Regions from separate parts of the Bradyrhizobium sp. NBAIM08 genome, predicted to be linked through region 4. Evidence: riboswitches for the same ligand, from Rfam matches in the RefSeq annotation. Region 4 holds a riboswitch; each other region holds the start of a gene.
The links. Region 4 has a riboswitch for cobalamin ahead of metE (5-methyltetrahydropteroyltriglutamate--homocysteine S-methyltransferase). Riboswitches for the same ligand answer to the same signal wherever they lie in the genome.
Positions count from the first base shown of each region.

Region 1 (7,696 bases), on a different contig from region 4:
CGGCCATTGCGCGGCAGGCGCAACTGACGAAGCCGACCGGCGCGCTCGGCCGGCTCGAGCAGCTCGCAATCGAGCTTGCGGGCCTGCAGGCCACCGAGCAGCCGCGCGCCGCGCGGGTGCCGATCATCATCTTCGCCGGCGACCACGGCATCGTCGCGCAGGGCGTGTCGGCCTATCCGCAAGCCGTCACCATCGCGATGATGGCGAATTTTGCTGCCGGTGGCGCCGCGATCTCGGTGCTGGCGCGCGAGCTGGGTTCGAGCCTCGAGGTGGTCGACGCCGGCACGCTGGCCGAGGCGCAGATCGCGGGAATCGTCACCGACAAGCCGCGCAGCGGCACCCGCGATTTCAGTGTCGAGGCCGCGCTCACGCCGGCGGAATTGGCCTTCGCCTTCGAGGCCGGGCAGCGCGCGGTGGTGCGCGCCGAGGCCGGCCGGCCTGATCTCTTGATCTTCGGCGAGATGGGGATCGGCAACACCACGACCTCAGCAGCGATTGCTGCGAGCCTGCTCGGTGTGAGTGCCGACGAGATCGCGGGCAGCGGCACCGGCGTCGATGCGTCGGGCCGCGCGCACAAGGTGCGGGTGATCGATGCGGCGATCGCGCATCACGGCGTTGCGGGGGCGTCACCCGAAAAAATCCTGTGCGCGGTCGGCGGCCTCGAGATCGCGGCGATCTCGGGCGCGATCATCACGGCCGCGCAACGCCGCATCCCCGTGTTGATCGACGGCTTTATCGTCTCGGTGGCGGCGCTGACGGCGGTGCGCCTCAACCCGTCCTGCCAGCCGTTCCTGTTGCCCTCGCATCAATCGGCGGAGCAGGGACATCGGCTGGTGTTGCGCGCGCTGAACGTGCAGCCGCTGATCAGCCTCGATCTCAGGCTCGGCGAGGGATCGGGCGCCGCCATCGCGCTGCCGCTGGTGCGCTCGGCGTGCGCACTTCACAACGGCATGGCGACGTTCGCGCAGGCCAACGTGCCGGATCGGCCGTCTTGATGCGGCTCAAGCCACGCGCTGGTTGACCGACACGACGCGCCAACCGCCCGCCAGCCGGTCGATCCGGGTCAGCGACAGCGGATCGACGACGAAGCGCAGCGCGGCTTCCGGTGTGAGATCGAGCGCGATGCAGAGCGCAGCGCGTATGGTGCCGGAATGGACGACCAGTGCTGCGGAGCCTGCGCCAATCTGCGACAGGCCGAGGCGGACGCGGGCGACCTGATCCGCAAAGCTTTCGCCGTTCGGCGGCCGTCCGTGCGCCGGATCGCGCCAGACCTGCGCGTAGGCCTCGCCACCGGTCGCGGCGAGCTCGTCATGCCGATGGCCGGTCCAGTCGCCGAAATCCTGCTCGCGAAACTCGCTGATCAGCTCCGGTTCGAGCCCCAGCGCGCGCGCCGTCTCGACCGTGCGCCGCGACGGGCTGGCATAGCCGGCGACATCCGCGGGCAACAGCTGCCTTAGGGCCGCCAATGCAGCGTGATCGCCGAGGTCGGCCCGCGCATCGGCCGCATGGATCGTCCCGGGCACGCCCGCGACGGCCGCATGCCTGATCAACCAGAGGAAGGTCTCGCCTTCCATGCTCATCTCCAAGGAAGTTGGTTGCTGTGGCCCCAACGCCGCAACTGGCACATTGACTCTGTCTTGGTGGTAATCCTAGATGCTCGCGACGGTTTTCCCGAGAGGGAATGAAAAGGGAATGCGGTGCGGGGAAAATTGTCCCCAATGCCGCGGCTGCCCCCGCAACTGTAAGCGGTGAATCCTTCGTCACGAGCCACTGGGTCCTCGGTCCCGGGAAGGCGACGAAGCGGTCACGACCCGCGAGCCAGGAGACCTGCCGTCAGCCGTGGTCACACGCGAAGATGTCGGTCGGGGAGTACAGACATTCGGCTTCATCGGACGGCTAAGGCCGAAGGTGAAACCTCGTTCGCTGTGACGTGCCACTGACGTCATACCGAGGTTTTCACCTGTGTCTTCCATCCGTATCGCACGACCGCGCCGCGTCCTGCTGGTTTCCGCCGCGTTCACGTCCTTCGCCGCTCTTGGTCCGCCTGCCGCTCTGGCGCAGCAGGCCCGAGAGCCGCTGCCGCCCATCGAGGTGTCGCCCGCCCAGGCCCGCAAGCCGGCCAAACCGGCAGCAGGAACGGCGCAGGGCGCGCGCCGCGCGGCAGCGCGCAGGCCGGCGGCTGTATCCGCAGCGCCAAGACCCGTCACGCCGGATTCAACGCCGCAAACGCCGCTCAACTCCAACGCCGTTGCCGAAAGCGCCTCGCGGCTCGGCCTGACGGTGCGGCAGACGCCCGCGACCGTCGAGGTTGTCTCCGCCGAAACCATGCGCGAGCAGGGCTATCGCACCGTGTCCGAGGTGGCGCAGGGCGCCGCCGGCGTCACCTCGGGCGACAACCCGGCCGAACCTTCGGCCTTCTCGATGCGCGGCTTCACCAACAGCCAGATCAACACGCTCTACAACGGCATCAAGATCGGTCCGCAGAACATGACCTCGCGGATCGTGGATACCGCCAATCTGGAGGCGGTGGAATTTCTCAAGGGCCCGGCCTCGCTGATTTCGGGCGAGGGCGCCGCGGGCGGTGCCATCAACTTCGTCACCAAGCAGCCCCACACCGGAGCTGTCCGTAACGAGGCCGATTTCTCCTGGGACTCGCTGAATTCGTTCCGTGCCCATTACGGCTCCGGCGGCAGCACCAATGTGCAAGGCCTGGACTATCGCTTCGACATCAGCCGTTCCGCCCTCAACGGCTTTGCCGATGACACCAATGTCAAGACGTTCGGCACGTCGGGCCAGCTCAACTACCGTGTTTCCGACAGCCTCAGGATCTGGGGTGCGGTCGAATATCGCGAAGACCGCTCGAAGGCCTATTGGGGCGCGCCGCTGGTGCCGGTGGCCTTCAGCGGCTCGCACGCGACGACGGGGATCGTCTCCGGCAATTACGTCTCGAATTACAACGGAACCAATCTCGGTGCCGTCACCATCGACGACCGCACCTTCAACACCAATTACAACGTTCTCGATAACCGCAACGTGGCGCAGGAAGTGTGGCTGCGTGGCGGCTTCGAGCTGAAGCTCGCGCCTGACCTCACGCTGAAAAGTCAGGCCTATGGCTATGGCGCGGAACGGACCTGGTTCAACAACGAGATCGAGGCGTTCAATTCCACCACGAACCTGGTCGATCGCGAGCGTTTCTATGTCGCCCACAGCCAGCGGCTGGTCGGCAACATCACCGACCTGATCTGGGATACAAATATTGCGGGCTTCGACAATCGGCTCGTGACGACGCTGTCGTCGAGCTATCTCGATTTCGTCAGGCCCGGTGCGGCAAACTTTCCCGGCGATTCCGTTTCGCTGGTCGACCCCAACCGCGGTTTCTACGGCCTGCTCACGACGCAGCAGCAGACCGCGCGCATCGACAACGAGGCGCTGTCATTCGAGGACAGGCTCAAGCTGACGCGCAGCTTCGCGCTGATCGGCGGTCTTCGTGTCGAGCACATCGGGCTCGACCGCAATTCGACCGACAAGAACGGGATCGTGAAGGCGGGCTTTCCATTCACGAAAGACTGGGCGCCGGTCACGGGGCGCATCGGCTACACCTGGGAGGCCGTTCCCGGCCTGACCTTCTTCAGCCAATACGCCACCGGCGCCGACGTCGCAGCCAACAACATCTTCCTGCTCTCGCCCACCCAGCCGCTCGATCTGACCACCGCGCGCACCTATGAGACCGGTGTCAAGCACGTGTTATGGGACAACCGGGCGGAATGGTCGTTCTCGGCCTACGACATCCTGCGCAAGAACGTCTATGCGGCCGCCGGCGGCATGCAGCTGAATATCGCTGGGCGGCAGGAGTCGAAGGGCGTCGAGCTTGCCGCCTCAATACGCCCGATCGAGCCGCTGCGGCTGTGGGGCAACATCGCCTATGTCGATGCGCGCTATGCCGACTACAATTTTGCCGGCGGCTCGTTCTCGGGCAACACGCCGCCAAACGTGCCGCGTATCGTCGCAAACGCCGGCGCGTCGTATCGCTTCTTCACACCGTGGCCGGTGGAGCTCGGCATCACCGGTCGTCATGTCGGCGACCGCTACAACACCGACGCCAACGTCGTGACGATGAAGGCTTACACCGTGGCCGACGTCTACGCCTTCGTCGACATCCCCAAGACGGCGTTCAATGCGGTCGACCAGGCCCGCCTGACCTTCCGTATCCGCAACATCACCGACAAGCGCTATGCGATCTGGGGCGATCCGTTCTATCCGGACCAGATCCTCCTGGGCGCGCCGCGCACCTACGAGATCTCGGCCGCGTTCAAATGGTGAGGCCCTGAGCGCATGATGGGCGCGATCGTCCTCACGCATCGCTGGCTCGGCATCGCGTTCTGCCTGCTGTTCGCGATGTGGTTCGCGACGGGAATCGTGATGCACTTCGTCCCGTTTCCGTCGCTGACGGAAGCGGAGCGATTTGCCGGACTTGTGCCGGTCGATCGCGACGGGACGAGGATCTCGGTCGCGGACGCCGTTGCGGCGAGCGGGATTGCCGATGCCACGCGTGTTCGGCTGATCCAGCGGAGCGATGGACCGGTCTACGTCGTCTCGGGCTCCGCAGGTTCGCGAGCGGTTCGCGCCTCCGATGGAGGAGACGCGTCGGTGACATCAGCCGATGTCGCGCTCACCATCGTGCAAGCTTATTCACGTCAGCGCGGGCTTGAGGCGGTGCGCGCTGCGATCGTCGCGCGGTCGGATTACGATCAATGGAGCGTGCCGAACGGTTTTGATCGCCATCGCCCCTTGTTTCGCGCCGCTCTCGGCGATGCCCCTGGAACGGAGGTCTACGTTTCGTCGCTGACCGGCGAAGTCGTCCTGGATACGACGCGCAGCGAGCGCGCGTGGAACTGGGCCGGCAGCGTGCTGCACTGGATCTATCCGACAATTCTGCGCAGCAGCTGGGCGCTGTGGGATGGCGTGGTCTGGACGCTGTCGCTGCTGGCCCTGATCGCGGCATTGCTTGGTGCGGTGCTCGGTATCGTGCGTGTGAAAATGCGGGGACGCCAGCTCTCGTCGCCCTATCGGGGCTGGCACGCCCTGCATCACATCATCGGTCTCGTCGCGACCGTGTTCGTGCTGAGCTGGATCTTCAGCGGCTGGCTGTCGATGGATCACGGCCGCCTGTTCTCGCGCGGGCAACTGACTCCGACAGAGGCCGGCGTGGTCGATGCCGCCCCGGATTGGCGAGACGCGTCGTCGCTCGATCCGCAGCCAATATCGCCGTTGGCCCGCGAGGTCGAATGGTTCGCCTTCAACGGCCATGTCTATCGGCGCGACCGGGTTGGTCTCGGCCGTCAGGCGTTGATCAGGGCAGGGGACGCGCCGCGCGATGGACCGGCGTCATACCTGGATAGGCAGGAGATCGGCGACCTGACGGCGCGCCTTGGCACCGGCTGTGCCGCACCGTTCCTGCTCGCCGGCAACGACGACTATCCGGCGCAATCCGCACTTCCGGGGGCCCTCGTCTACCGGACGACGTGCGGCGATCTCTGGTTCGATGTCGATGCCGCCGATGGCAAGGTGCTGCAAAGGCTGGACCCGTCGCGCCGCGCCTATCGCTGGCTTTACAGTGCGCTGCACACGCTTGATTTCCCGATTCTGCTGGCTCATGCGCGGCTGCGTGACGCTCTCATTGTCGGGCTCTGTACGCTCGGGCTGATGTTCTCCATCACAGGCATCGTCATCGGCTGGCGGCGCTTGCGAGCACGGCTGGCGAGCGCATAGCCAGTCGCGAAATCTCCGTACCCGGCGCGACCCGTTCGGCGCGCCGGGTTATCCACCAGCGGCCGGTGATGTCCTCGCTTACCGACCGTACAATAAAGAGAGGCTGAGCCGACCTGCGTGCATAGCTCTTGGTCAGTGCTGTCTCCCGCACCGCCGACCGATCGCCTGCAAATTAGACAAACGGCCTTGTGCGATCCGATTGCAGTGCAACGGGCGCTTCTATTTGCCTCGAAGAATCCAAGGGTGCGCTGCACATTTTGACTTCGCGGCCTTCTGCTCTCTGCGCGAGCAGCGCTGCACGGAAACGTGCAGCCGATGCTGCGCCGCGCTAGGCCGGTGGCTTGCTAGCGCTTTGGTTTGCGACAACTCTGACCCTATCCCGCGGCCATCGCTCTGTCGCACGCTCGCACGTGATGGCATGACAGGGAATGATGATGAACGTCACGCGTAGCTGATTGTGCAGATGAGCGATCCCGGCAATCATTGGGAGGTCGGCACCGATATCGGTGGCACCTTCACCGACATCATCGCGATCCGGCGCGATTCCGCGGAAGCGCGGATTGCGAAGGTGCCGTCGCGCCCCGACGCACCGGTGCAAGCGATGCTGGAGGCGATCGAGGCGGTCGGCCTGCGCAAGAGCGAGGTGAAGCGCTTCGTCCACGGCACCACGCGCGTGACCAACGCGATCGTCGAGAACCGGCTGCCGAAGGTGGCGCTGGTCGCGACCGAAGGCTTTGCCGACGTGCTCGAGATCGCGCGCTATCGCCGCCGAGACCTCTACCGGCTCGACATTCCGCCGAAATCGCCGCCTCTGGTGCCGCCTGAACGCTGCTTTGGGCTCGCCGAGCGCCTCGATCATGAGGGGCGGGTGCTGAAGGCGCTCGAGGAAGCGGAGGTCGAACGCCTGGTGGCGTGGCTGAAGGGGACCGGCGTGCAGAGCGTCGCAGTCGCGCTCCTTCACGCTTATGCCAATCCGGTGCATGAAAAGATGCTGGGCGAGCGGCTCAGGGGCGTCGTCGCCCACGTCTCGCTCTCGCACGAGGTCAATCCCGAGGCGCGCGAATATGAGCGAACCTCGGCAACCGTGTTCAACGCGGCCGCGATGCCGATCGCGGTGGAATATCTCAGCGAGCTGGAGCAGCGGCTGCCGATCGGGCCCGGCCTGCAGGTGTTTCACTCCGCCGGCGCCATGGTGCCGATTTCGGCGGTGAAGCAGCGTCCGCTGGTGATGGCGATGTCGGGCCCGGCGGCCGGCGTCTCGGCGTCGGTCAGCATTGCGCGCCAGCTCGGCTGCGCGCGGATGCTGACCTTCGACATGGGCGGCACCACGACGGATGTGTGCCTGATCGTCGACGGCCAGGCCGAGATGACCGACGGCCGCATGCTCGGCGACAAGCCGCTGCGCCAGCCGATGCTCGCGGTACATTCGATCGGCGCCGGCGGTGGATCGATCGTGCGCAACGGTCCCGGCGGGCTGACGGTCGGGCCGGAGAGCGCCGGCTCCGAGCCGGGCCCGGCCTGCTATGGCCGTGGCGGCACAGAGCCGACCATCACCGATGCCAATGCGGTGCTCGGCTATCTCAATCCTGAGACCAAGCTTGGCGACCGCATCGGCATCGACATCGCGGCCGCAAAGCGCGTCATCGCGCCGATTGCCCGCGCGCTCGGGTTGAGCCCGACGGAGACGGCGCTCGGCATCATCAAGATCGCGAACGCGACCATGGCCCGCGCGCTCCGCCGCGTCACGGTCGAGCGCGGCATCGACGGGCGCGATTGCACGCTGCTGGCCTTCGGCGGCGGCGGCCCGATGCATGCCGCGGGCCTTGCCGATCTCTACGGCATTGCGGAGGTGGTCGTGCCCAGTGCCTCGAGCGCATTCTCGGCGCTGGGCTGCCTCACCGCCGATTTCAGCTTCCTGCAGCAGCAG
Region 1 covers NZ_JADYVR010000013.1:116,652-124,347, forward strand. The annotation lists gene cobT (nicotinate-nucleotide--dimethylbenzimidazole phosphoribosyltransferase) at 1-995, shown strand, start outside; gene I6F37_RS32240 (histidine phosphatase family protein) at 1,002-1,574, opposite strand; cobalamin riboswitch at 1,647-1,850, shown strand; gene I6F37_RS32245 (TonB-dependent siderophore receptor) at 1,963-4,320, shown strand; gene I6F37_RS32250 (PepSY domain-containing protein) at 4,333-5,769, shown strand; gene I6F37_RS32255 (hydantoinase/oxoprolinase family protein) at 6,233-7,696, shown strand, end outside.
Region 1: linked by a shared signal. The riboswitch ahead of I6F37_RS32245 (TonB-dependent siderophore receptor) and the one ahead of metE (5-methyltetrahydropteroyltriglutamate--homocysteine S-methyltransferase) in region 4 are both predicted to bind cobalamin.

Region 2 (7,696 bases), on a different contig from region 4:
TCGGCCTGTTCACGGGCCAAGTCGGCTATGCCTGGAATAACGTGCTGCTCTATGTAAGAGGTGGGGCTGCAGTCGTCCGTGACAAATACCGGGTCTCCGATTTTGCGACCGGGCTCACTATCGACAACGGCAGCGAAACTCGTTGGGGCGGCACGGTAGGGGCGGGCCTTGAATTTGGCTTTGCTCCGAACTGGTCCATCGGCGTTGAATACGACCACCTGTTCATGGGGCGTCGGGATGTGGATTTCTTTTTTTCACCCGGACTCGTGGGTGTTCCGGTGGGCACTTTTGCAGGGACTGCCCGTATCGGTCAGGACGTCGATATCGGCTTGGTCCGTGTGAACTACCGGTGGGGTGGCGTGATCGCCACGACCTATTGATCGATCTTCGCCAAAATGGCGCGGGTTCGCACCAATATCTGAGCCGCATCGCGGCATAGAAACCTTGGCAACAGGGACTCGCATCAATGGCGCTATCGGCTTCTTGTCGGTACATCGGCTCGAGCTGGTTAGGCGTGGTTCAAAGGAATCTGGCTGATCTGGTTATGACGCAGCGCCACGGCGAAGATCGCGGCGAACTCAAGCGTGCTGCCGTGGTCGAACGCCAGCCGCTTAGTGGCTGGCTGCGCCGATTTCCCGGCCCCGTGCCTCCACCTGCATCACCGTCGGCTTTCCGGCCGTCGGAGAATGATGAGGCAAAAAATAGTTTTGTCGACCGTCGTAGTTAACCCGGCCCTCGCTTAGGGAGACACAGGTCATCGATTACAATCGTTCCGGTCGGCCGCACTGGCCACCTCGGACGAAAGGCCGACGAGCGGTCGAAGCGGCGCTCGTGCGAGGGTGGGACATAACGTCGACGACGTGATGGCTTGCGTCATCGTCGCTGCCGATCTCTGCGCCCGATCAGCCTGCCGAACCCCCGCTGGCGCGGATCAATTGGGAGCGCCTCGGAGAGCGGATGCAAAATCTCCAGAGGTGGATCGGCAGCGCTGAAGCGGAACTCTTGTGCTAGGACAGAAACGCGGCTGTCATCCGAGCCGCATTGCCAGCGTCTGCTCGTAGTAGATCACCTCCGCGAAGCCACGGCCGAGGAAGACCGTCAGTGGGTCGGCGACGAAATCAAGCGCGAAGGGGGATGAAGAACAAATCGGTTTGCCTGATCCGACCGGGCTGCAATGAAGATGCCCCCCTTTGACAGGGTTGCCCTCTTTACAACTTCCGATTGCGTGATAGTAATCCCCTCTAGCCCTACGAGGGGGGCGGCCGTGGCGATCATCGAGAACATTCGTCTGCTCAAGGGCGTAGCCGTGTTGCGCTGATTTACTTCATGAGACCCACCTCACCGACCTGCGGAAATACTGTAAACCCTAGCCGCCATCAGCAATGGAGCGCATGTACCGGCTTAACCCAACAAACCATCTGTGTGTCCGGTTTTGTCGCGCTGCAATCAAGACGCCACGATGAGGAGGTCCGGTTCTATGCCTTTGTCATGCTGGCGGGTGACGGCGACGACTACCGGCGCCTGCCGCTGTCAATGCCGCTAGCATGAATAAAATGGGCTAGATACGGCCGAAAGTCGCCCACACCCCGTCTTCGCCGTCCCAGCTGCCGCGGCTCGCCGCCTTGGAGTACTCCGTGGCGCGCTGCTCGAAGAAATTGGCGTGCTCGACGCCATTGAGAATCTCGACGAGCCACGGCAGCGGATGCGCCTTGAGCTGGGTGAACCCGCCCTCCTTCGCCTCGAAGAAGCCGAAGACCGGGGCAATCCGGAGTTGGGCCAGTCGCCAGTCGGCGACGTAGCGGACGTAGGCGTGGATATGCTCAGGCAGCATGCCCTCGATCTTGCCAAGGCCGAAGGCGAGCTCGACGAAGTTCTCCTCCAGCTTCACCATGGTCTTGGCTACGTCGACAATGTCGTCGCGGACGGGGCGCGTCACCGCGCCGGTTTCGCGGTGCCATTCGTGAAATAGCTTGATGATGCCCTCGCAGTGGAGACTCTCGTCGCGCACTGACCAGCTTACGATCTGTCCCATGCCGTTCATCTTGTTGTGGCGTGGGAAGTTCAGCAGCATGGCGAAGCTGGCGAACAAGGCCATGCCTTCGGTGAAGGCGCCGAACATCGCCAGGGTACGGGCGACATCCGCCACGCTGTCGACGCCGAACTCGTGCATGTAGTCCGCCTTGGCGCGCATCTGCGCATAGCCGCGGAATGCCTCGAACTCGGTCTTAGGCATACCGAGCGTCTTGAGCAGCAGGGCATAGGCGTCGATATGAACCGTCTCCATGTTAGTGAAAGCGGCCATCATCATCTGGACGGTGAGTGGCTGGAAGAGCGGAATGTACCGCTTGAAATAGTTGTCGCCGACCTCGATGTCCGACTGAGTGAAGAAACGGAAGATCTGGGTGAGCAGCGCGCGCTCGCTGTCGGTGACGCGGTCCGAAGCCCAGTCGTTGAGGTCGGCGCCGAGCGGCACCTCCTCGCCCATCCAGTGGGTCTGCTGCTGGCGCTTCCAGAACTCGTAAGCCCAGGCATAGCGATCGACGTCGTAGCTGCCGGTCGAGTCAAGGAGGCCGACGCGTCCCTTGCCGATCAACGTGCGCGGATCGGCGCGCGATAGATCGATCACTGACATGCGAGGCACTCCTCATAGTCGGTGCGCTGCCGCGCCGGCTGCTGCGTCGGCGTTGCATCCCCGGCAATCTTGCCGGCGAACGCCGCGCGCGAGATCGACTTTGATCGACAGTAGTAGAGGCTCTTCACCCCACGCTTCCACGCCGTCCAGTGCAGCATGTGGAGGTCCCACTTATCGACGTCGGCCGGCAGATAGAGGTTGATCGACTGGCTCTGGCAAATCAACGCGGCGCGGTCGGCGGCAAGCTCGACGATCCAGCGCTGGTCGATCTCGAAGGCGGTGCGAAAGATCGCTTTCTCGTGCTCCGACAGGACGTCGAGATGGGCGACCGATCCGTCGTGCGCGATGATCGACTCCCAGGTCGCCGAGGTGTCGGCGCCTTTCGCGGCCAGCACCTTAGCGAGGTGCGGATTGCGCACCGAGATGGCGCCGGATAGCGTCTTGTGGGTGTAGATGTTGGCCGGGATCGGCTCAGTGCAGGCGCTGGTGCCGCCGCAGATGATGCTGATCGAGGCGGTCGGCGCGATTGCGATCTTGTGGCTGAAGCGCGCCATCACGCCGCGTTCCAGGGCATCCGGGCACGGGCCACGCTCGCGAGCGAGCGCCACGGATGCCGCATCGGCTTCGCGACGAAGTTTTCGGAACATGTTCAGATTGAATGACTTGGCCAGGGTACCCTGCATTGGAATGCCCTTGGCCTGGAGAAACGAGTGGAAGCCCATGACGCCGAGGCCAACGGAGCGCTCGCGCAGGGCGGCGTAGCGGGCACGCTTCATTCCGTCCGGCGCCACCGTGATGAAGTGCGTGAGCACGTTGTCTAGGAAGCGCATGACGTCCTCGATGAAGCCGGGCTCCTCATTCCACTGGTCCCAGGTCTCGAGGTTGAGCGACGACAGGCAGCACACCGCGGTGCGCTCCTCGCCGCGATGATCGATGCCGGTCGACAGGGTAATCTCGCTGCACAGGTTGGAGGTCGAGACCTTGAGGCCGAGCTCGCGCTGGTGCTTGGGGAGCGCACGGTTCACGGTGTCGATGAACAAGAGATAAGGCTCGCCGGTCTGCAGCCGGTTCTCAAGGATGCGTTGCCACAGCTGGCGGGCATCGATCTCGCGGACGACCTCGTTAGTCTTCGGGCTGCGCAGAGCGAATGCGGTGCCGGCGCCCACGGCACACATGAACTCGTCGGTGACGTTGATGCCGTGATGTAGGTTGAGGCTCTTGCGGTTGAAGTCACCAGACGCCTTGCGGATCTCGAGGAACTCCTCGATCTCGGGATGGTGGATATCGAGATAGACCGCCGCCGAGCCGCGCCGCAACGAGCCCTGGCTGATCGCCAGCGTGAGGCCGTCCGTGACGTGGATGAACGGGATGATGCCCGAGGTGACGCCGCCCCTCGCCTTCTCGCCGATTGAGCGAACATTACCCCAGTAGGTGCCGATGCCGCCGCCATTGGAAGCAAGCCAGACGTTCTCGTTCCAGGTGCCGACGATGCCTTCGAGCGAGTCCGACACTGAGTTAAGGAAGCACGAGATCGGAAGGCCGCGCGTCGTGCCGCCGTTGGAGAGCACCGGTGTGGCCGGCATGAACCACAGCCGAGACATCGCATCATATAGACGTTGGGCATGCGCAACATTGTCCGCGAAGGCGCAAGACACTCGGGCGAACATGTCCTGGAGGCCTTCGCCGGCGAGCAGATAGCGGTCGGTCAGCGTCAGCCTACCAAACGAGGTCAGCAGGTCGTCGCGCGACCGATCGAGCGAAAGGTCAGACGGAGTTGGCGATCGCGCGGGGGGCCTCGGCAGGGGAGCCGGCAATGCTGGGGGGCTGCACAAGACCTTTGCCTGCGCTGAGGGCTGCCGCACACTCGGCAGCTCAATGAGATGACCATACTGATCGAAATCGTAAGACGCCGACATCGGCAACCCCGTGATATTTGGGGGCTGGGACCGTGCGGACGACTTGCGAGGAGACCCGGCCAATGTCCCCGGCTGCAAGCGACCCACCGGGCACCCCGCCCGAGGACATGGGTTCTGTCGCGGTAGGTTTCCTGGCTCGCGGGTCTTCCCAGCGCTGTCGCGCTAATGCCTCGGAATAGCCGCTGCCGGCACAATGGGTTCCCCTTAACTCCGTGCCACCATATAGGCGAATTGAAAACCACGACGACACCACATATAGAAGCCGTTGCCCAGACTCGTCAAGACGGCACAGTCAAGTTAACCAGTTGGAGCAGCCCCGAGGTCGAGGTTCGAAATTCGCCGAGCGCCTGTCCTGAGAGCCTCACTCAAAAAGCATAGATGTCTCAAGGCCTGGCCAATCGGCGAGTTAGGAGCCTCAGATGGGCGACGAGCGGCCAGGCGAGCTCGGTAGCGGCGGAACCTTCGAAGTCTTTGCAGAGATGCCGACATCTGCCGAGCCACGCAAAGGTGCGCTCGACGACCGAGCGCCTGCGATCGGCCAAGATGTGCTCAAGCCTTTGGAAGTGGCGTCGCAAATTCTCCAACAGGGGAACAGCAACCCTGGACATCCTGAATGTTGGCATCGATCGGTTCGCGGTCCGCGAATTGAGTTGGGCCGGATCGGGTTTCGGTAGCCATACGCGTCTCGCCATTCATCGCTTTCTGTGGCCCTTAGATCAAAAATTGTCTGGAGCCCGACCGCAATCGATGCAGCCGCCCGTGGCAATGTCCCACGCTTAGTGGATTTGACCCCGCCAGCTCTCACATCAGACGTGCCAACTTTGCCGAAGAGGCGATTCGTATGCTTTTCGCAGGCCGGGCGAGCCGCCTCACGTGCTCAGTTGTCTGGCCGCGAACATAAGCCGTCCTGACCGAACGCGGTCATGTCAGGTTATTGGCAATCAATCCTAACGGGATGAGCTATGCTTGAGTCTGGGTGACGAGCCGATCCGGCGGCGCGGCCTTGCTGGGTGGGAATGAAGCCGTTCGCAACATTGGCGTGAGCGGCGGCGAAGAACCGTGTTGTATCTCACCAACGACCTTGAAGCCGTGACGTTGGTAAAAGGGAATGTTTTCAGGGTTCGAGCTTTCGAGGTAGGCAACAATGCCGTCCTCATCGCATCGTTGAAGGGCGTAGTTCATCAGCAACGTGCCAAGCCCTTTTCCGACCCAGTTCGGATCGACGGCAATGAGTGGCAGATACCAATGTGGCTCGTGGGGACGATGTTCGGCCATTCTCCGCCGCAAGTGTGCCATATCCTCGGTAATCTCCGGGCGCAGGGATAGCGCCATGATTGCATCCAATGCCTCCTCATCTTGCTGCACGTTGGGAGGCAGCCACAGGGCCGCGCCACGAATCTCTCCCGCGACGTAGGCTGTGCCATGTGCAAATGCTCGGCCCCCACAGGCGTCAATGAACTGAGGCATGCTCCTAAGGTATTGCCCTGGGTCAGGCCAACTCCAACGCATCAACGGATCCGCGGCAAAGCCGAGCACAATGGTCCAGACAGTGCTTGCACGAATGTTTGCGTTCGCAGATCTGATATCTGATTCCTCTGTCATGATGCCGTTTTCGGGGCTCTGTTTTGGCATTGGCCTTCCAAGGAGGAGCATGGCATCGACGCGTCTGACGGTGAGCGGAATGGATGCACCGACGGGGACCCGCCGGGTGCATTTGGTTTCCCTTCCGAGATCTCCGCCTGTCTCAGACGGCTGACGTTGACGGCCACTTCGGACGAAGGCTCCTTGGTCGGCAATGCTTGGATCTACATATTCCTGGCGAGCTTCTGCGCTTCCACGCCCTATCTGGAACCCGCCCCGCCCTTCCCAAAGGAAGCTCCGACGTTCTCAAGGTCGACACGGTTCGGCAGCCTGCAACCGTCCGCGAAGGGAATGACATGAGGACGCCTTTGAGATTGCAAGTGCGAAGAAGTCAGGGCATGGCGAACATCGGGCGATGGCTGCCTGAACCGGGCTCCGGCACGAGCAAACAGCTAGCCAAGTGTCGCGCGTCGAGGTCCAGACTAGGCAGGGAATCATCACCTCGTCTCGTATTGAGCGGTTCTCGTAAGTTTCTTGGTCAAAACACATGCTAAGTGCGAAACCTCCATTGCCAACGTCGTGTCCGCGGTCACCGGCAGAGAGAGCTTTCGTCTGCGAGACTCATATGCGTAGTACAGCGGCTTTCCAATTATCGCATGCTGTCCGCGCTCCTTGATGTTCTTGTGTCCAACAACTCTCGGCGCATCATCGCCGCGATTCGCGATTGTCGGATCAAGGCAACGCGACTGGATACCACGACGCTGCCGCCGTCGACCTACTAAACAACGCAACTTGGGATCGCGCGAGAGCTTTCGTGCCTTGATTGATCGTCAGGCGTGTCGATCGCTCGCACAACGGCGTTAGCTCTATCGAGCGAAAACGTTGCTGTCGTGCCGTCGTCGAACTTGACGCCCAGGTCAGTTGTATCCGCCGCGATCCTTGCCATAGTGGGAAAGACAGCAGGCTGGCGTAGTTGCGCGAGTAATTCTCGTAAAAGAGGTTTTTGGCCACAAGCGTTGATGGCTTCATAGGTCTTGTTCCAACTCACTCCCTGATCGGAACGGTTTGGAAGATTTCTTGGCGCTGGTATGCTTGCCACACCAGGTCCGAGATCCACGTGGTGAGTCATGTTGTTTCGTTCTGTCTTGGAAAACTGTAGTCGGGGCAGCATATCAGAAGGCAATGTAGCGAAGACCTCCCCAGAATGGGTAGGGATCTATCCGCCCTTGATGCTGAGTTGGCCCGGGTTCAACCTTGAGCATAGTCTGTCGAACGCCATCCGGAACTGCCCCCTTTTCGTCATGAAGAACTGCCCCACCATCGGACGTTTGATGGTCGCTTCCGCCGGTGACGGGACGGAGGGAGGCGGAGCCGACCGGACGGCCGTCACCGGCGGTCGGCGGTTTGATGAGCTCTTGGCGCGGAGTCGGTAGCTGTCGCCGCGGATCGTCAGCACGTGGCTGTGGTGCAGGAGCCGGTCGAGGATCGCGGTGGCTACCACGGGATCGGCAAACACGGTGCCCCATTCGGCAACGCTGCGGTTCGACGTGATCAGCATGGCGCCGGT
Region 2 covers NZ_JADYVR010000026.1:31,427-39,122, forward strand. The annotation lists gene I6F37_RS37645 (outer membrane protein) at 1-380, shown strand, start outside; gene I6F37_RS37650 (ribonucleotide-diphosphate reductase subunit beta) at 1,559-2,632, opposite strand; gene I6F37_RS37655 (ribonucleoside-diphosphate reductase subunit alpha) at 2,623-4,548, opposite strand; cobalamin riboswitch at 4,652-4,806, opposite strand; partial or broken gene I6F37_RS37660 (IS5/IS1182 family transposase) at 4,932-5,078, opposite strand; gene I6F37_RS37665 (N-acetyltransferase) at 5,509-6,150, opposite strand; partial or broken gene I6F37_RS37670 (ATP-binding protein) at 7,550-7,696, opposite strand, start outside.
Region 2: linked by a shared signal. The riboswitch ahead of I6F37_RS37655 (ribonucleoside-diphosphate reductase subunit alpha) and the one ahead of metE (5-methyltetrahydropteroyltriglutamate--homocysteine S-methyltransferase) in region 4 are both predicted to bind cobalamin.

Region 3 (7,696 bases), on a different contig from region 4:
GCTTGCGAGCGCCAGCGCCGCGCTCACGGCCTGTCCGCGTTCAACGGAACGACCGAGCTTGGCGCCATCGGCCCGCACCAGGAGACCGCCCGAGCGGTCGCGCTCGATGCGGATGTCGGCGGAATCGCCAGCGAGAACACGCGACCGCCCGTCATCGATGGCGAAGCCGAACTTGGTGGGAAGCGCCAGGCCGGAATTGGCAAGCGCCTCCTCGAGCTCGGCGGCGAGCGACTGCGTTTCGTCGCCGCTGCCCCAGAACGGCGTCACCAGGATGTTGCGCCTGGCTTCGATGTCGGCGTCGGGATCGAGCAGCTGGAGCTGCGCAAGACCATCGAGCAGCGGCCGATGGCCGTCCTCCTGGACGCCCCTGATCTGCAGATTGGCCCGGCTCGTGACGTCGATCAGACTGTTGCCGAAGCGCTCGGCGAGTTCCGCAAGCCCGGAGATTTGTGGTGCTTCAAGGCGTCCCCCGAACGGACGCACGCGCACCACGAGCCCGTCGCCCGATTGCATCGGGCGCAGCGCGCCGGGACACCAACCCTTGACCGTGGTCGCGCTCATGAGGCCTCCCGCAGCGCTGCCGCAATCGAATTGCGACGTGTTCGCCAGAGCGAGCCCTCGTGCAGGCGCGTGAAGCAGGTTTCCATTGCGGCGAGTGCGGACGGATTTTCGCGCGCCATGAAGGCGCGGACGTCGTCGTTGCCGAGTGTCGCGTCGTAATAGAGGTCGAACAGATGCGGCGGCACGGCGCCGGCGAGATACGCAAAGGCGGCCATGTGCTCCAGCGTCGCGGTGATCTCGGCGGCGCCGCGGAAACCGTGGCGCATCATGCCGGCGATCCAGGCCGGATTGGCCGCGCGGGCACGAACGACGCGCGAGATCTCTTCCGTCAGCGTGCGCGCATGCGGCTCGCCGGGCCGCGTCGCATCGAGGTGATAGAGCGACGGCACGCCTGCCCCGAGGTGCGCGGCTGCCGCGGCGATGCCTGCCTCATGCGCGGCATAGTCGGCGGCGAGCAGCAGATCGGTTTCGGGCAAGTCCTGGACATGGACAAAAGCATCGGCGGACGCGAGACGCTGTTCGATACCAGCGCGATCGGGCTGCATCGCGCCATCGGCCGAAAACGCCCACGACGATGCCGACAGCCAGGCTTCGCCCGCGGCCTCGCGCGTCTCCGGCGTGAAGGCATCCGGGATCGCCAACAGGCCGACGCCGTATTGTCCCGGCCGCGGCGCGAACACGCGGGACGCACGCTGGCGATAGGGATTCTCATCGCCCTCGTCCTCGCGCGCGGCGAGCGCCTCGGCGGCGGCTTCGAACAATTGCGCGAGCCCTGCGAAGACATCGCGGAACAGGCCGGATACGCGCAGCGTGACGTCGATGCGCGGACGGCCGAGCTCGGCCGGGGCGATGATGTCGTAACCGGTGACACGGCCGGAAGCGTGATCCCAGCGCGGCGCGAGGCCGGCCAGATGCAACGCCATCGCGAACTCTTCGCCTGCGGTGCGCATCGTCGCCGAGCCCCAGAGATCCACCACGAGGCCCTTCGGCCAGTCGCCGTGATCCTGCAAGTGACGGCGCAGCAGCTCTTCGGCGAGTTTTATCCCCTGCGCATGCGCCGACGGTGTCGGCACCGCACGCGGGTCGACGGCGAAGAGATTGCGCCCGGTCGGCAGCACATCCTGACGTCCGCGATACGGGGAGCCCGACGGCCCCGGCGCGACGCGTTTGCCAGCGAGCGCGGAACGCAATGCATCGCGTTCCGCTTCGCCGCAGGCACCGCGGCCGAACACGTGCAGGCCATCGCCGAACTGGCTCTCCTTGAGGTCGCAGACGAAGCGGTCGATCCGCGGGATGGCTTCGGCCGGTGCGGCCATTGCATCGAGGCCGAGATCGTCTTCGAAGCCCGCCGCGCGCGCCTCGTCGCGGATCGACGCGATCAGGCGCTGGCGACGGGCGGGATCGAGACCGTCAGCGGTCGAATATTCGTCGAGCAGCCGTTCGAGCCGACGAAGCCCCTCCGGCACCGCGGATGTCTCAAGCGGCGGCGGCAGATGGCCGATCGTGACCGCGCCGATGCGCCGCTTGGCCTGCGCGGCCTCGCCGGGATCGTTGACGATGAAGGGATAAATGACGGGCAGGTCGCCGATCAGCGCTTCCGGCCAGCACACTTGCGACAGCGCCACGGATTTTCCGGGCAGCCATTCCAGCGTGCCGTGCGCGCCCATGTGCACGGCGGCATCGCAGCCTTGCTGCCGGAGCCAGAGATAGAACGCGACATAGGCGTGGCGCGGCGTGCGGGCGAGATCGTGATAATCGGCATCGCGCGAGGCCGCATCGCCGCGCTCGGGCTGGACTGCGATGATCGACCGGCCGCATTGGATCGCAGCGAAGTAGAACGCGCCGTCGCGGCAGCTCGGATCGTTCTCCGGTGCGCCCCAGGCCTGCACGAGATCGTCCTGCAAGGATTGCGGCAGGCGCGCCAGCCCCGTGCGATATTCGGCGACGCTCCAGGTCAAGCTCTGCTTCAATAGTTTTGCGCCGAGCGCATCGACCGGCGCAACGTCGAAGCCGACCTCCGCGAGATCGGAGATCAACGCCTCGACCGACGCCAGCGCGTCGAGCCCGACGGCGTGCGCGATCTGATGCGGCCGGCCCGGATAGTTCGACAGCACGATCGCCAGCCGCTTCTCGCCGGCGGGCTTCTCCGCGAGGCGACGCCAAGCCGCGACGCGCGTGGCAACGGCGTTGACGCGCTCTTCGTCGGGCCTGTGCGCTAGATGCGCGAATTGCAGATCGGGATCGCGCTGACCGGCCGATTTGAAACTCACCACGCCTGCGAACAGGCGGCCGTCGACCTCCGGCAGCACGACATGCATCGCGAGATCGCCGGGCGACAGGCCACGCAGTGATTCCGCCCAATCCTCGCGCCGCGCCGTCGAGAGCGCGACCTGGAACACCGGACAGGACGCGGCATCGAACGGCGTCGTGCCGTCATCGCCAAGGGCCGAGAACGCCGTCGCATTGACGATCGCCGCCGCAGGATGTTGCGCCAGATGCGCGCGCAGCCAGTCGGCAACGCCCGGCGCCTTCAGCGAGGTGACGAACACACCGTAGGCGTCAAATCCCTTCTCGCGCAACGCGGCAATCAAGGCGTCGACCGGCCCGGTATCGGCGGCCGTGAGATAGGAGCGATAGAACGTCACGAGTGCGCGCGGCTTGCCCTCGCCGCCCGCCGGCGCGGCAATGACGCCGCGCGCGGGATCGTAGAATCCCATCTCGGGCACGGTCATCTCGCCGATGACCGGGCCGGCATAGAGGCCCGAGGCCAGCGCGAGCTGCGCGATCGCGGCTTGCGCGGCGACCGGGCCACCGGAGTCGCAGAGCACCTTGAGCCGCCGCAGCGTCGAGACCGGCAGGGTCGAGTACGCATCCAGCCGCGCGTCGTCGCGGCCGTCCGCCGGCAGCACGGCGAGCACGATGTTGCGCTCTTGCGCGAGTTGCTGGAGCGCCGCGAGCCCGTATGCCCAATAGGACTCCCCGCCGATCAGGCGCACCAATATGCCCCGCGCCTGCGACAGCGTCCGTTCGATATAGGTGTCGACCGACAGCGGATGACGCAGCTCCGCGAGATTGGCCAGCCGCAGCGACGGCAGGCTGCCCCGACCGCGGCGCCAGCCGGCCGCAAACGCGGCCAAATCGGAATCCGAATACGAGAGCACCACGAGATCGGCCGGGTCCTGGCCGATGTCTCTTGGCGTCGCGGTCTCCTCGAGACCGCGGCTCTCGCGGAAGACGACGTGCATCAGATGCCAGATCCTGAAAGACCAAGTCCTGCCTTGATGGCGGCCTCGTCGATATCGCCATGCTCGCCGATCACGACGAGCTTCGACTGTCTGAGACCCGCGCCCCATGGCTTGTCGAACTGATGGCGCACCCGCTCGCCGACCGCCTGCAACAACAGGCGCATCGGCTTGCCAGCGACCGCGATGTACCCCTTCGCCCGCAGCACGTTCTGCTCGCGCGCCAGTTTCTGGACCGATGCGACCAGCGCGTCGATGTCGGCGACCTCCGGAAGGTCAATCACGACCGAGGCAAAATCATCGTGCTCGTGCTCCTCCTCGCCGTCATGATGCGATGGCCGCGCGGCGAGATCATTCTCGGCGGCAGCGCCGAGGCCGAGAATGACGCGCGCATCGATCGCACCGTCGGTGACCGGCAGCATCGGCACGCGGCGCGGCATCTCGGCGGTGATCGCCGCTTTTGCGGCTTCGATTCCGGCTGCGCCCGCAAGATCGGCCTTGGTCAGCAGCACGATGTCGGCGCAGGCGATCTGGTCCTCGAACACTTCCGACAGCGGCGTTTCGTGATCGAGATTGTCGTCCGCCGCGCGCTGCGCTTCCACCGCAGCCGGATCCGGCGCGAAGCGGCCGGCGGCGACAGCCTCGGCATCGGCCAGCGCGATCACGCCGTCGACCGTGATGCGCGAGCGGATCTCCGGCCAGTCGAACGCCTTCAGCAGCGGCTTCGGCAGCGCCAGGCCCGAGGTCTCGATCAGGATGTGATCGGGCCGCACCGGCCGCGCCAGCAACCGCTCCATGGTCGGAATGAAATCGTCGGCGACGGTGCAGCAGATGCAGCCATTGGCGAGCTCGACGATGTTCTCCTCCGGGCAATTCGCATCGGCGCAGGACTTCAGGATCTCGCCGTCGACGCCCTCGCTGCCGAACTCGTTGACGAGCACCGCGAGCTTCTTGCCGCCGGCATTGCTGAGCAGATGCTGGATCAGCGTCGTCTTGCCGGAGCCCAGGAAACCCGTGACCACCGTAACCGGGACTTTTGCGAGCGAGTTCATTCAGCGGCCTCCGGCACGACGGTAACAGGGGGAATACGGGCAAGCGACTGCTTGCGGAAGATTTCGGGACGGCTGCGCCATGGCACGATGCCGTCGGGCGCCGCCGCGTAGGCCGCAGCACCTGCGACCACGTCCTGCGCATTCGCATCGGACAGGCGGCCATAGACATAGGACCAGCGGCCGGGCGCGCTGAGCGCGACCGAGCAGCCCTGGCTGCACGCCGACAGGCATTCGACGGGAACCACGCTGACGCCCTCGGGCACGCCGGCCTCGAGAATCGCGCCATGCAGGCGCTTGCCGGGCGTCGTCTCGCCCTCGCCAAGCGTCTGGCCGGCGCGGCAGGTGATGCAGACATGAAGTGTGACGGTCATCGCCTCTTCCAGATAACAGCGGGAGGCGATGAGGCGCACGGACCATTCTCCTGAAGGCCCGCTTCCCCGTCGCGGAACACCCCGTCCGCCGGTCCAAAACTCGTCCGCGCTGGCAGGTCTCCCGGCTTGCGGAGCAGGGTTTTGGCCCTTCGATCCCCGCCTTCCCGATCCCAAAAGGAATCAGTGGCTTCGGGCATCTCTCCGGTCACGGTCGCGGGGGCGGCTGCAGTTTGGACCCAAATCTTTGCGGATTCGGACCCTATCGCATTCCCTCTTCGCCTGTCATAGGACAGGAACCAACGCCAGGCCACCATTTGCCGGTGGCCGCCACTTGTCAAGCCGAAGGACCGGGACCGATGACGCCTGAACCGGAAACCCACACGACCGAGGAAACCGACGCCCGCCACGCCGCCAAAATGGCGAAGAAGAAGGCCGCTCGCGACAAGATCATGGCGACCAAGAGCGGCGAAAAGGGCCTGATCATCGTCCATACCGGCGCCGGCAAGGGCAAATCCTCCTCGGCTTTCGGCATGATCGTCCGCTGCGTCGCGCATGGCTTCCCTTGTGCGGTGGTGCAATTCATCAAGGGTGCCTGGGATACGGGCGAACGGCGCCTGCTCACCGACCATTTCGGCGAACTCTGTCAGTTCCATGCGATGGGCGAAGGCTTCACCTGGGAGACCCAAGACCGCACCCGCGACATCGCTGCCGCGCGCGCCGGCTGGGAGAAAGCCAAGGAGCTGATCCTCGACGAGCGGCTGCGCATGGTCGTGCTCGACGAGATCAACATCGCGCTGCGCTACGACTATCTCGACATCGCCGAAGTCGTCGAATTCCTGACGACGCAAAAGCCTGCGATGACGCATGTCGTGCTCACCGGTCGCAACGCCAAGGACGAGTTGGTCGAGATCGCCGATCTCGTCACCGAGATGACGCTCGTGAAGCATCCGTTCCGCTCCGGCATCAAGGCGCAGGCCGGCGTCGAGTTCTGAAGTCATCATGGCACGCGCGCTGATGATCCAGGGAGCCGGCTCGGACGTGGGCAAGTCGCTCATCGTCGCCGGCCTCGCGCGCGCCTTCGCGCGCCACGGTCTGCGGGTGCTGCCGTTCAAGCCGCAGAACATGTCGAACAATGCCGCGGTCACGGTCGACGGCGGCGAGATCGGCCGCGCCCAGGCGCTGCAGGCGCTCGCCGCCGGCGTCGAGCCGCACACCGACATGAACCCGGTGCTGCTCAAGCCCGAGACCGATGTCGGGGCGCAGGTCGTGGTCCACGGCAAGCGCATCGCGACCGCACGCGCGCGCGACTACGCGGCGATGAAACCGTCGCTGATGGGCGCGGTGCTGGAGAGTTTCGAACGGCTGAAGGAGCGCGCCGATCTGGTGCTGGTCGAAGGCGCCGGCAGCCCGGCCGAGGTGAATTTGCGCAAGTCCGACATCGCCAATATGGGCTTTGCCCGCAAGGCGAATGTGCCGGTCGTGCTGGTCGGCGACATCGACCGTGGCGGTGTCATCGCCCAGCTGGTCGGCATCAGGACGGTGATCGACCCCGACGATGCCGCGATGATCTCTGGCTTCGTCATCAACAAGTTCCGCGGCGATCCCACGCTGTTCGACGACGGCTACAGGCTGATCGAGCAAAAGACCGCATGGCGCGGCCTCGGCGTGCTGCCCTGGTTTCCGCGGGCCGGCGAGCTGCCGGCCGAAGACGCGCTCGGCCTGCGCGATGCGCGCAAGCCGGGCCAATGCAAGATCGCCTGCCTGGCGCTATCGCGCATCGCCAATTTCGACGATCTCGATCCGCTCAAGCTCGAGCCGGGTGTCGATCTCGTGATGGTGCGTCCGGGCGAAGCCATTCCCGGCGATGCCAGGCTCGTGATCATCCCTGGCTCAAAATCCACCCGCGGCGACCTCGCCTTCCTGCGCGCGCAGGGCTGGGACGTCGACCTGTTCGCGCATTACCGCAGGGGCGGCCATGTGCTCGGCCTCTGCGGCGGCTATCAGATGCTGGGACGCAGCGTCGCCGACCCCGAAGGCATCGAGGGGCCTGCGGGCGACACGCCGGGCCTCGGGCTTCTCGATATCGAGACGGTGATGAGCCCGCAAAAGACCCTCACGCGCGTTGCGGCCGTGCACGCGGCGACGGATCAGCCGATCCAGGCTTACGAGATCCACATCGGCCGCACCGACGGCCCGGATCGCGCCCGCCCCTTCGCAAAGCTCGACGGCGAGCCGGAAGGCGCGATCTCAAGGGATGGTCGTGTGCAGGGCAGCTATCTGCACGGCCTGTTCACGTCGGATGATTTCCGCAAGGCCTACCTCGCCAAACTCGACATTCCCGCAGGCGACGAGCCCTATCACGCCAGCGTCGAAAGCGCGCTCGAGGCGCTGGCCGATCACATCGAAAAGCATCTCGACGTCGAAGGCCTGCTCGCGCTAGCGCGCTAGGGCCTCGGCAAGGCGCGTCCAT
Region 3 covers NZ_JADYVR010000013.1:99,338-107,033, reverse strand. The annotation lists gene cobG (precorrin-3B synthase) at 1-561, opposite strand, end outside; gene cobN (cobaltochelatase subunit CobN) at 558-3,806, opposite strand; gene cobW (cobalamin biosynthesis protein CobW) at 3,806-4,855, opposite strand; gene I6F37_RS32160 (DUF1636 domain-containing protein) at 4,852-5,226, opposite strand; cobalamin riboswitch at 5,320-5,542, opposite strand; gene cobO (cob(I)yrinic acid a,c-diamide adenosyltransferase) at 5,583-6,218, shown strand; gene I6F37_RS32150 (cobyric acid synthase) at 6,226-7,674, shown strand; gene cobD (threonine-phosphate decarboxylase CobD) at 7,663-7,696, opposite strand, start outside.
Region 3: linked by a shared signal. The riboswitch ahead of I6F37_RS32160 (DUF1636 domain-containing protein) and the one ahead of metE (5-methyltetrahydropteroyltriglutamate--homocysteine S-methyltransferase) in region 4 are both predicted to bind cobalamin.

Region 4 (7,696 bases):
TGCGACGGGCGTTAGTCCGCATCTTCAGGACCGCACGGGCACGATCATCTACCTTCCGGTCGTTTTTCCCGCTTTCGCCGCGGCCGCGGACTGGGGGAGCTTCGCTACCCTGCTCTGCATCAGCGACGGCCGGTTCCAGCCCATTGTCACGTCTAACACGCATGGCATGGGTGTGGGGCTATCGATCTGCTGGACGATCATCGAGCCACGAGGAATCCGGGCGGCGACAGGATCTTTCAGTTCACCGCGCGATTGCGGAGCTTAGTGAAGACACATGACTGGGCGGCGCATTCTCGTGATCGACGATGACGCCGCTATGCGGGACTCGCTCGCGTTTCTGCTTGATGTTAATGGTTTCTACGTAGCAACCTATGAGACGGCGACCGCGTTTCTCAATGACGTCGCAAGCGGTCCGGTTGACTGCATTGTGTCAGACATCTGTCTGCCGGCTATGAGCGGTCTCGAACTCGTCAGAAAAGTGAAAGCCGATCGCGCCGACTGCCCCGTCCTCTTAATAACTGGTCATGGCGACGTATCGCTCGCAGTGGAAGCGATGAAAGCGGGTGCGGTCGACTTCATCGAGAAGCCGTTCGAGGAGGAGGTGCTATTGCGTGCGATCAATAGTGCTTTGGAAGCGCGGCCAACAAAGCCAGCCGACGCAGCGAAACTGCAGGCGGAAGCCCGCCTCGCGGATCTCTCGTCCCGCGAACGCGACGTCCTGCAGGGACTATTAGCCGGCAAGATTAACAAAGTGATAGCCCATGATCTCGGCATCAGTCCGCGGACAGTCGAGGTTTACCGTGCGAACCTGATGGCCAAGACTAATGTCCGCAGCATGTCCGAGTTGATGCGGATCGCCATTACCGCGGGACTCTAGCAGCAGCGCAAAATAGCGTGAATGGCTTATTCATGCATCAAGCTGACGAACGGCAGGTTTCGCGCGCACCGAGCCGATCATGTTTTCGGTGACGCCTGCCGATGCAACACACCCAGGCCGGCCGTTGCGCCAGGTCAATATGTCACGCGAGCCGAGACCTATGATCCGGGCTAGACCCCAACTCGGTCCACATGCGTACTTATCGCATGATCATCAAGCACGTCACCACGCCAGCGTACATCGATCAGGATGCCGTCAACATCGGCCCCGTCACCTCCGCGGCCGACCGATGCTGACGAGGATCAAAGTCAAGGCGCCGAACAAGACTTCCTGCGGCGAGCCGAAAGTGGCGATGGACGACAACGTTTCGGCTGGCTGGAGCTCTTCAGGGGTACGGCAGTGCGCGGCCGACGAAGCCAGCATGCAGCTTCGTAATCCGATTTGAGCATGTTTGAGCAACCAAGTGACCGCGTCGCCCCATACACGCCCCGCTCATGGACTTACGTGTAAATACTTAGGGGCTTCTACCTAGGGAAAACATCCAAATTTCCAATTCGTCAGGAGCAGCCAATCTGCGTCGAATCGACGTTGGTAAGATAGGGTCCGCCATGCACGCCCAGGCCGCCAGTTCTAGCGAGACGAGACGCCATCCGACCAGCGTCTTGCGTGGGCGACCTCATCGTCGTGAACCATTTGGCATAATTCCGAGACCGAAGCGTCTCACTCCCAATAGCGAGATCTACCGCGAAGACCAGGCAGCCCAATACCTCTATCAGGTGGTTTCGTGCGCTGTGCGGTCGTGCTGCGTAACGACGGACTGCCCAGGAGCTTTGTGCAACACTTCAGCTAAGTTGATTTACGCCAGCTCAAATTGAAGCGCGCTACTTTTTGCGTCGAATGGCGCGGACAAATCGCAGCCCCGCGAAGGACACCGAATTCGGCTTGGGCAGTCTTGCAAATGGCAGAAATCGCTTCCAGCCTAGATTGTGCCTCCAGGAACACCGCAATGATCATCGATCTTCTGCTTCGAGAGCATCGCAACATTGATCTTCTTCTGGTCGCTCTTCAACGCGAATTGGAGATTTTTGAGAAGGGGATCCGGCCCGATTATGAGGTCATTCGCGCGATTATCAGCTATTTCGAGGTTTACCCCGAGGTGTACCATCATCCACAGGAAGACTTGATTTTTTTCAAGCTCAAGTCTCGCGATCCGGAGGCAGCTGCAATCGTCGGCGATCTCGCGCTTGAACACCAGGAAGTCGTCGACCGTTTGCACCACTTCGCGCGAGCTATTGACGCTATCCTCGCGGATCGTGACCTCTTTCGGCAAGACGTCGGCAATATCATACGCGACTTTATAGTACGCGAGCGGCACCACATGATGTGGGAAGAACGAGATTTCTTTCCCGCCGCTCTGAAGGCTCTCTCGGCTAAGGATTGGACCGAAATCGCTTCCGCCCTCACCAATGATGGAGATCCGCTGTTCAGCGAGACAGCGGCAGCGACTTCCGATGCGCTAAGAGCGCATATTCTGCAATTGGAGCAAGAAGCTGAGGCCGAACGGAGCTCGGTCGCGTTGTCGTCCGCCAAGGCCGGCAATCCGTGACACAGCGCCGAGACGGACGGGCCGTATTGACGCGGCCGTTTGACAGCAGGAAGTGGACCTCATGCTCATTCTGTCGAAAGAAAATGGGGGTGCTCGCGGGCACGTAGGCTGCCGCCCCCCCCCAAAATGGCTTCTGCGCAACGTGATCGCTTCCTCGACCACCGGCGCAAACAGCATGGCGGAGCCTAGCTGAGCTCTGGTTCCGGCACCACAATGTAAACCTCGCAGGTCTGTCAGTTGCGCAGTGATATCGCGCGAAACGGACGCCTCTCGTGTCCGCCGACCGATGAGGACGGACGATTGCCGCCGCGCGGGTGCGGCGAAGCACCCACTCCTTGAGCCCCGCCCCATACGCTCTGAGACATCCGGCCGCAGCCGGTCCTACTCACTGCACGCGAATGCGAGGCACTGCCAGTCCCGGGTACGTTCAGCACCAACAGCAAGGCGCTGGACGTGGATCGCCACGACCAGTTCTGGCGCAATTGGATTTCAACAACCTATGGGGATCCGCATCGTAAATGATGCTCGTTCCTGACGCGTGACCGCTTCACGCGATCCTACATACGTGTATGCGGCGTGCAGCATGCCCTCCCATTGGCCTTGGAGCGGCCATAGGCATCGGCGACACTCCGTAATCAGGTCCAGAAACCTCTGTTTGAGATCTATGAGCGGACCATGCGGAGGGTGTCACGAGCTTGATGATGCCGCGGTGCCGATAGGGTGCTCCTCAGCGCCCAAGCCGAAACCCGACTATCGGGTGGAACCGGTCGACCAAGGACTGCCTTAAGCAAGGTTCAAATTTAGCAACCGCTTATGCATTGGATAAGCTTGCGAGATCCATGGAGCCGGGCTTACGTCGCCCTGATCGAACATAAGGCTCCAGGCAGGAAAGCGCACCGAGTTTGCTGTCCTGCGGCGACCGCCCGGCATGCCCCCTCGCTGCTGTCGTAATCGTGCCGACGTGCTCATGAGCGACAAACCTTGGTGTAGATTCTAACTCTCAGGCTATACGGTCGCATACCACGGCATAATTGAGCTACGCTGATCTTGTGCTTCAACTCGGCTCAGATTTTCGGCGAATGTCCTCGCCGTGATCGAACTGGCGGCTTCGCCGATGGAAGTCCGCGCGAATGCGTCAGCTTCGCTCCTCCCAGACTTTCGCCCGGCCCGCTAAGCGGGGCGGGGCATTTTTTATGTTCCTAAGGCTCCCGCGCAAATGACCACAAGCGGATCAGCTTTGTCGAAAAGAGACCGAAGCCCGGATCAACGGCCTCGCGGATCGAATGCAGCGCGCAGTTCGCGGGCGGCAGTGACCATGTTCGCTAGCGCTGGCCGAACCTCCTCCCATTTGCGCGTCTTCAGGCCGCAGTCTGGATTGATCCAGAGCTGCGAATCCTGCAGCCGCGTCCGAGCCAACACCATCAGCTCCTTCATTTCGCTCGTCTCGGGAACGCGTGGAGAGTGGATGTCGTACACGCCCGGCCCGATCTGATTTGGATATTCGTAGTTCCTGAACGCGTCGAGTAGTTCCATTTTCGAGCGCGATGTCTCGATCGAGATGACATCCGCGTCCATTGCAGCGATCGCACCAATGATGTCGTTGAACTCCGAGTAGCACATATGCGTATGAATTTGCGTTTGATCGGCGACGCCCGATGAACAGATGCGGAAGCAATCGACGGCCCAGTCGAGATAAGCCGCCCACTCCGATCGACGCAACGGCAATCCTTCGCGGACTGCAGCTTCGTCGATCTGGATCATGGTCGCACCAGCATTCTCGAGATCGCGGACTTCGTCTCGGATCGCGAGCGCAATCTGGCGGCAGACCTCGCTTCTGGGAATATCATCCCGAACAAAGGACCAGTTCAAGATCGTCACCGGTCCGGTCAACATCGCTTTCATCGGCTTCCTTGTTAGTGATTGCGCGTAGCGCCACCAGTCCACGGTGATAGGCTTCGGCCGTGCTACATCGCCAAACAGGATCGGTGGCCTGACGCAGCGCGAGCCGTAGGACTGCACCCATCCGCTCTTGGTAAATACGAAGCCGGCGAGTTGCTCGCCGAAGTACTGCACCATGTCATTGCGCTCAAACTCGCCGTGCACGAGGACGTCAAGACCGATGTCCTCCTGCCAACGTACGGCGCGCGCAGTCTCCTCCTTGAGGAACTTGTCGTATTGCTCGTCGCTTATCGCACCTCGCGCATGCGCCGCACGGGCATTCCGGATCTCTGTGGTCTGCGGAAATGATCCGATCGTCGTGGTAGGAAAAGCCGGTAGTCCGAATCGATTGCTTTGGATCTCGGCCCGACGGGCAAATGGGCTCGCGCGCCGACACATGGTCTGGTCGATCGCTCTCATCCGGACAGCGACATTGGCATCACGGATTTTCGGCGAAGTCCGGCGGACAGTCGCGGCACCTTCCGACTCGGCAAGAGCTAACGCAACATTCTGGTCGCCTGCGAGTGCACGCGCTAGGATCGCAAGCTCCCGCATCTTCTGGACCGAGAAAGCAAGCCAGCTCTTGACGTCGGAAGCGAGGCCGGTCTCGAGTTCAACATCGACCGGCACATGAAGCAGCGAGCAGGATGGGGCGATCTGTACACGATCCTTGCCGAGCTTCGCAATCGCGGGTTCGAGCCGCTGGCGCAGCGACGACAAATTCGACCGCCATACATTCCGACCGTCGACGACACCGAGCGACATGACGAGATCACTTCGGCCGCCAGCGATGATCTGGTGCAACAACTGTGGCGCTCGAACCAGATCGAGGTGCAGCCCGGCAACTGGCAGGCTCAAGGCGGTGTCCAGATTGTCGCCGAGGTCGCCGAAATAGCTGGCAACCATGAGCTTGATCGCCGGCCCCTCCTTGGCGAGCCGGTCATAGGCATGTCGCAAAGATTTTCGCGTCCCCTCATCCAGATCAAGAACTAGGCTGGGCTCGTCGAACTGAACCCAATTTGCCCCACGTTTGGCCAATTCCTGCATAACCTCGATATAGGGCGGTATCAGTTCATCCAGCAGTGAGAGTGGCTGGAACGTGGGATCGGGACTCTTGCCGAGCTTTAGGAATGTGACCGGCCCGATCAGGACGGGGCGGGTCTGAAAGCCAAGGGCCTTGGCTTCCTCATACTCCTCGATCGGCTTGCGAGAGCATAGCCTGAAAGTCTGTCCCCTGTGAAACTCGGGGACCATATAGTGATAGTTGGTGTCGAACCACTTGGTCATCTCCTGCGCGGGTGCGCCAAATCCGCGCGGTCCGTGACCGCAACTCGCTTCCTGGTCGTCGCATTGTGAACCGCGGGCCATGGCGAAGTATGTCTTGAGCGAAACGGATTCGGCTTTCGAGGCGTAGATCTCCGGGATGGCGCCAACCATGACACTTGTGTCGAGCACCTGGTCATACAGCGAGAAATCGTTCGATGGAATGACCGTGACGCCGATAGATTTCTGACGGGCCCAATTCGCGGCACGCAGGCCAGCTGCGTCCTCGAGCAGCTGCTGTTCGCTGCTTTTTCCGGCCCAGTAGCTTTCTAGAGCGACTTTGAGCTCGCGCCTTGGACCGATGCGTGGCGTTCCGAGCGTGGCAACAGGGAGGGAGAGAAGAGACATAGCGTTAACCCATGTTGGGGGCAAAGGCCATGGCGGACGCAGGCAGGGGAAGTCGCGGTGCGACGGCTGCTTGGCGCACCACCGGGACACCCCGCCCGTGGACGAATATAGTGTCGGGGCAGGTCTCCTGGCTCGCAGGTCATCGCTGCTGTCCGGCCTTCCCGAAGCCGCGCAGGCTTCAGTGACGTCGTTGGACAGCGGCTCGCCGCTCACAGTTGCGGGGGCAGCGCCGGCATTTTCACCGGCTTCCCTCTTAGCTCCGGATCAAATGGAAACCGGAGAACCTCGACGACTTGGATTATCGGCAAGAGCAGTCTTCCGTCAACCTCTCAGATCATGTCTCAAGCTGATGCTGCGACATCTGCTACGCGAATGACCGTGCATCTCTAGCATTGAGATGATGTAGCAGTGCTCTCCAATCAGCGATACCGCAATGAGCATCGCAGTTGCCCGCGGGTTGCACGCCAGATCGGTGGAAAGGACAAATGCGGCTTGCGCGGTCGGGGCCGCTGCCTCGAGCAGAACGCATTTGTCGCCAGTCCCAGCTTCCCAGCGGTTTTTCGAGCACGCGCGCCATCCAGCCACCTTCTCGACCAACAGGATCAGTGTTGAATAGGCCAAGACACCTGGCTAAGCCAGCAACTTACAACTTACCCGGGCAGCACGTTTGATTTGCGGTGCCAGCCACACCCCAAATGCTCGGCGAAGATCGGCTTGCCGTCGTTCGCCATCGAGTACAAAGCGCGCCTGACTGAGGCTGTTCTCGACTTCCGGAGCGCCGGACGTCGCGAAAGGAGCGCCAAACGCGCCATGGCCCCTTGGCCGAAAGTGCCCGAAGGCATGGCAGCGATCAAAAGCCCACATTCCGGCAACGATAACCGAACCACACGGTTCAATGACGGCAAACGTGCTGCCACTTCTCATCAGGAACTTGGCACCGAGGCGTTCCGCTGTGCCGTCGAACATCCGGTGCGTGACGGGGATGCATAAGCCGTGCTGGAGAGGTTGAACGGAAACATCGAGACATGCGCCAGTCGGAAAGTCGACAAAGAGGACACAAAACCGGTGCGAATTGCCGTCTATTATCTGGCACGAAGAATGCACGTCCTCTGCCTGCCCAGTCCTCCTGCTGGGCATGTCCAGCACAGCAAATTGAGGCTGTCGGTGGCAGTGAAGTTAGCGGCGCGTGACATAGAGGGGAGCGCCTGCTCGCACGGGAAAACCAGTGGTCGCCCCGTCGCGTCGCCGCTAACTTCTTGCGCTCGCGCATAACAGGTTGAAGGTTGCCTGCTCTGGAATGACGTGTGGATGAGACCGGATAGGCCGACGGTTATGAAGAAAACGTCAGGAAGACGCGCGCTATGGCTTTGGCTCGGTCGATCCCTGATCTGCCTGGCCGGGCTGGCTGCGACGAGCAACACTGTTCGCGCTAACGACAGCCCCCTTGTCGAAAGAGTCAAGTCAACGTGGCGAGCGCAAGACGGTGAGACAATAGAACAAGTTATCTCCAACGTCTCGAAGGTGGCACAGTTCGTCCCTCGGATGTGGGGCGTCGCTGAACTTGACCAAAATGAATATGTTTTTGTTTCTTGGACCAGGCACCG
Region 4 covers NZ_JADYVR010000016.1:78,662-86,357, reverse strand. The annotation lists gene fixJ (response regulator FixJ) at 275-877, shown strand; gene I6F37_RS34305 (hemerythrin domain-containing protein) at 1,884-2,483, shown strand; gene metE (5-methyltetrahydropteroyltriglutamate--homocysteine S-methyltransferase) at 3,747-6,092, opposite strand; cobalamin riboswitch at 6,192-6,395, opposite strand; gene I6F37_RS34295 (hypothetical protein) at 6,807-7,082, shown strand; gene I6F37_RS34290 (nodulate formation efficiency C protein) at 7,425-7,696, shown strand, end outside.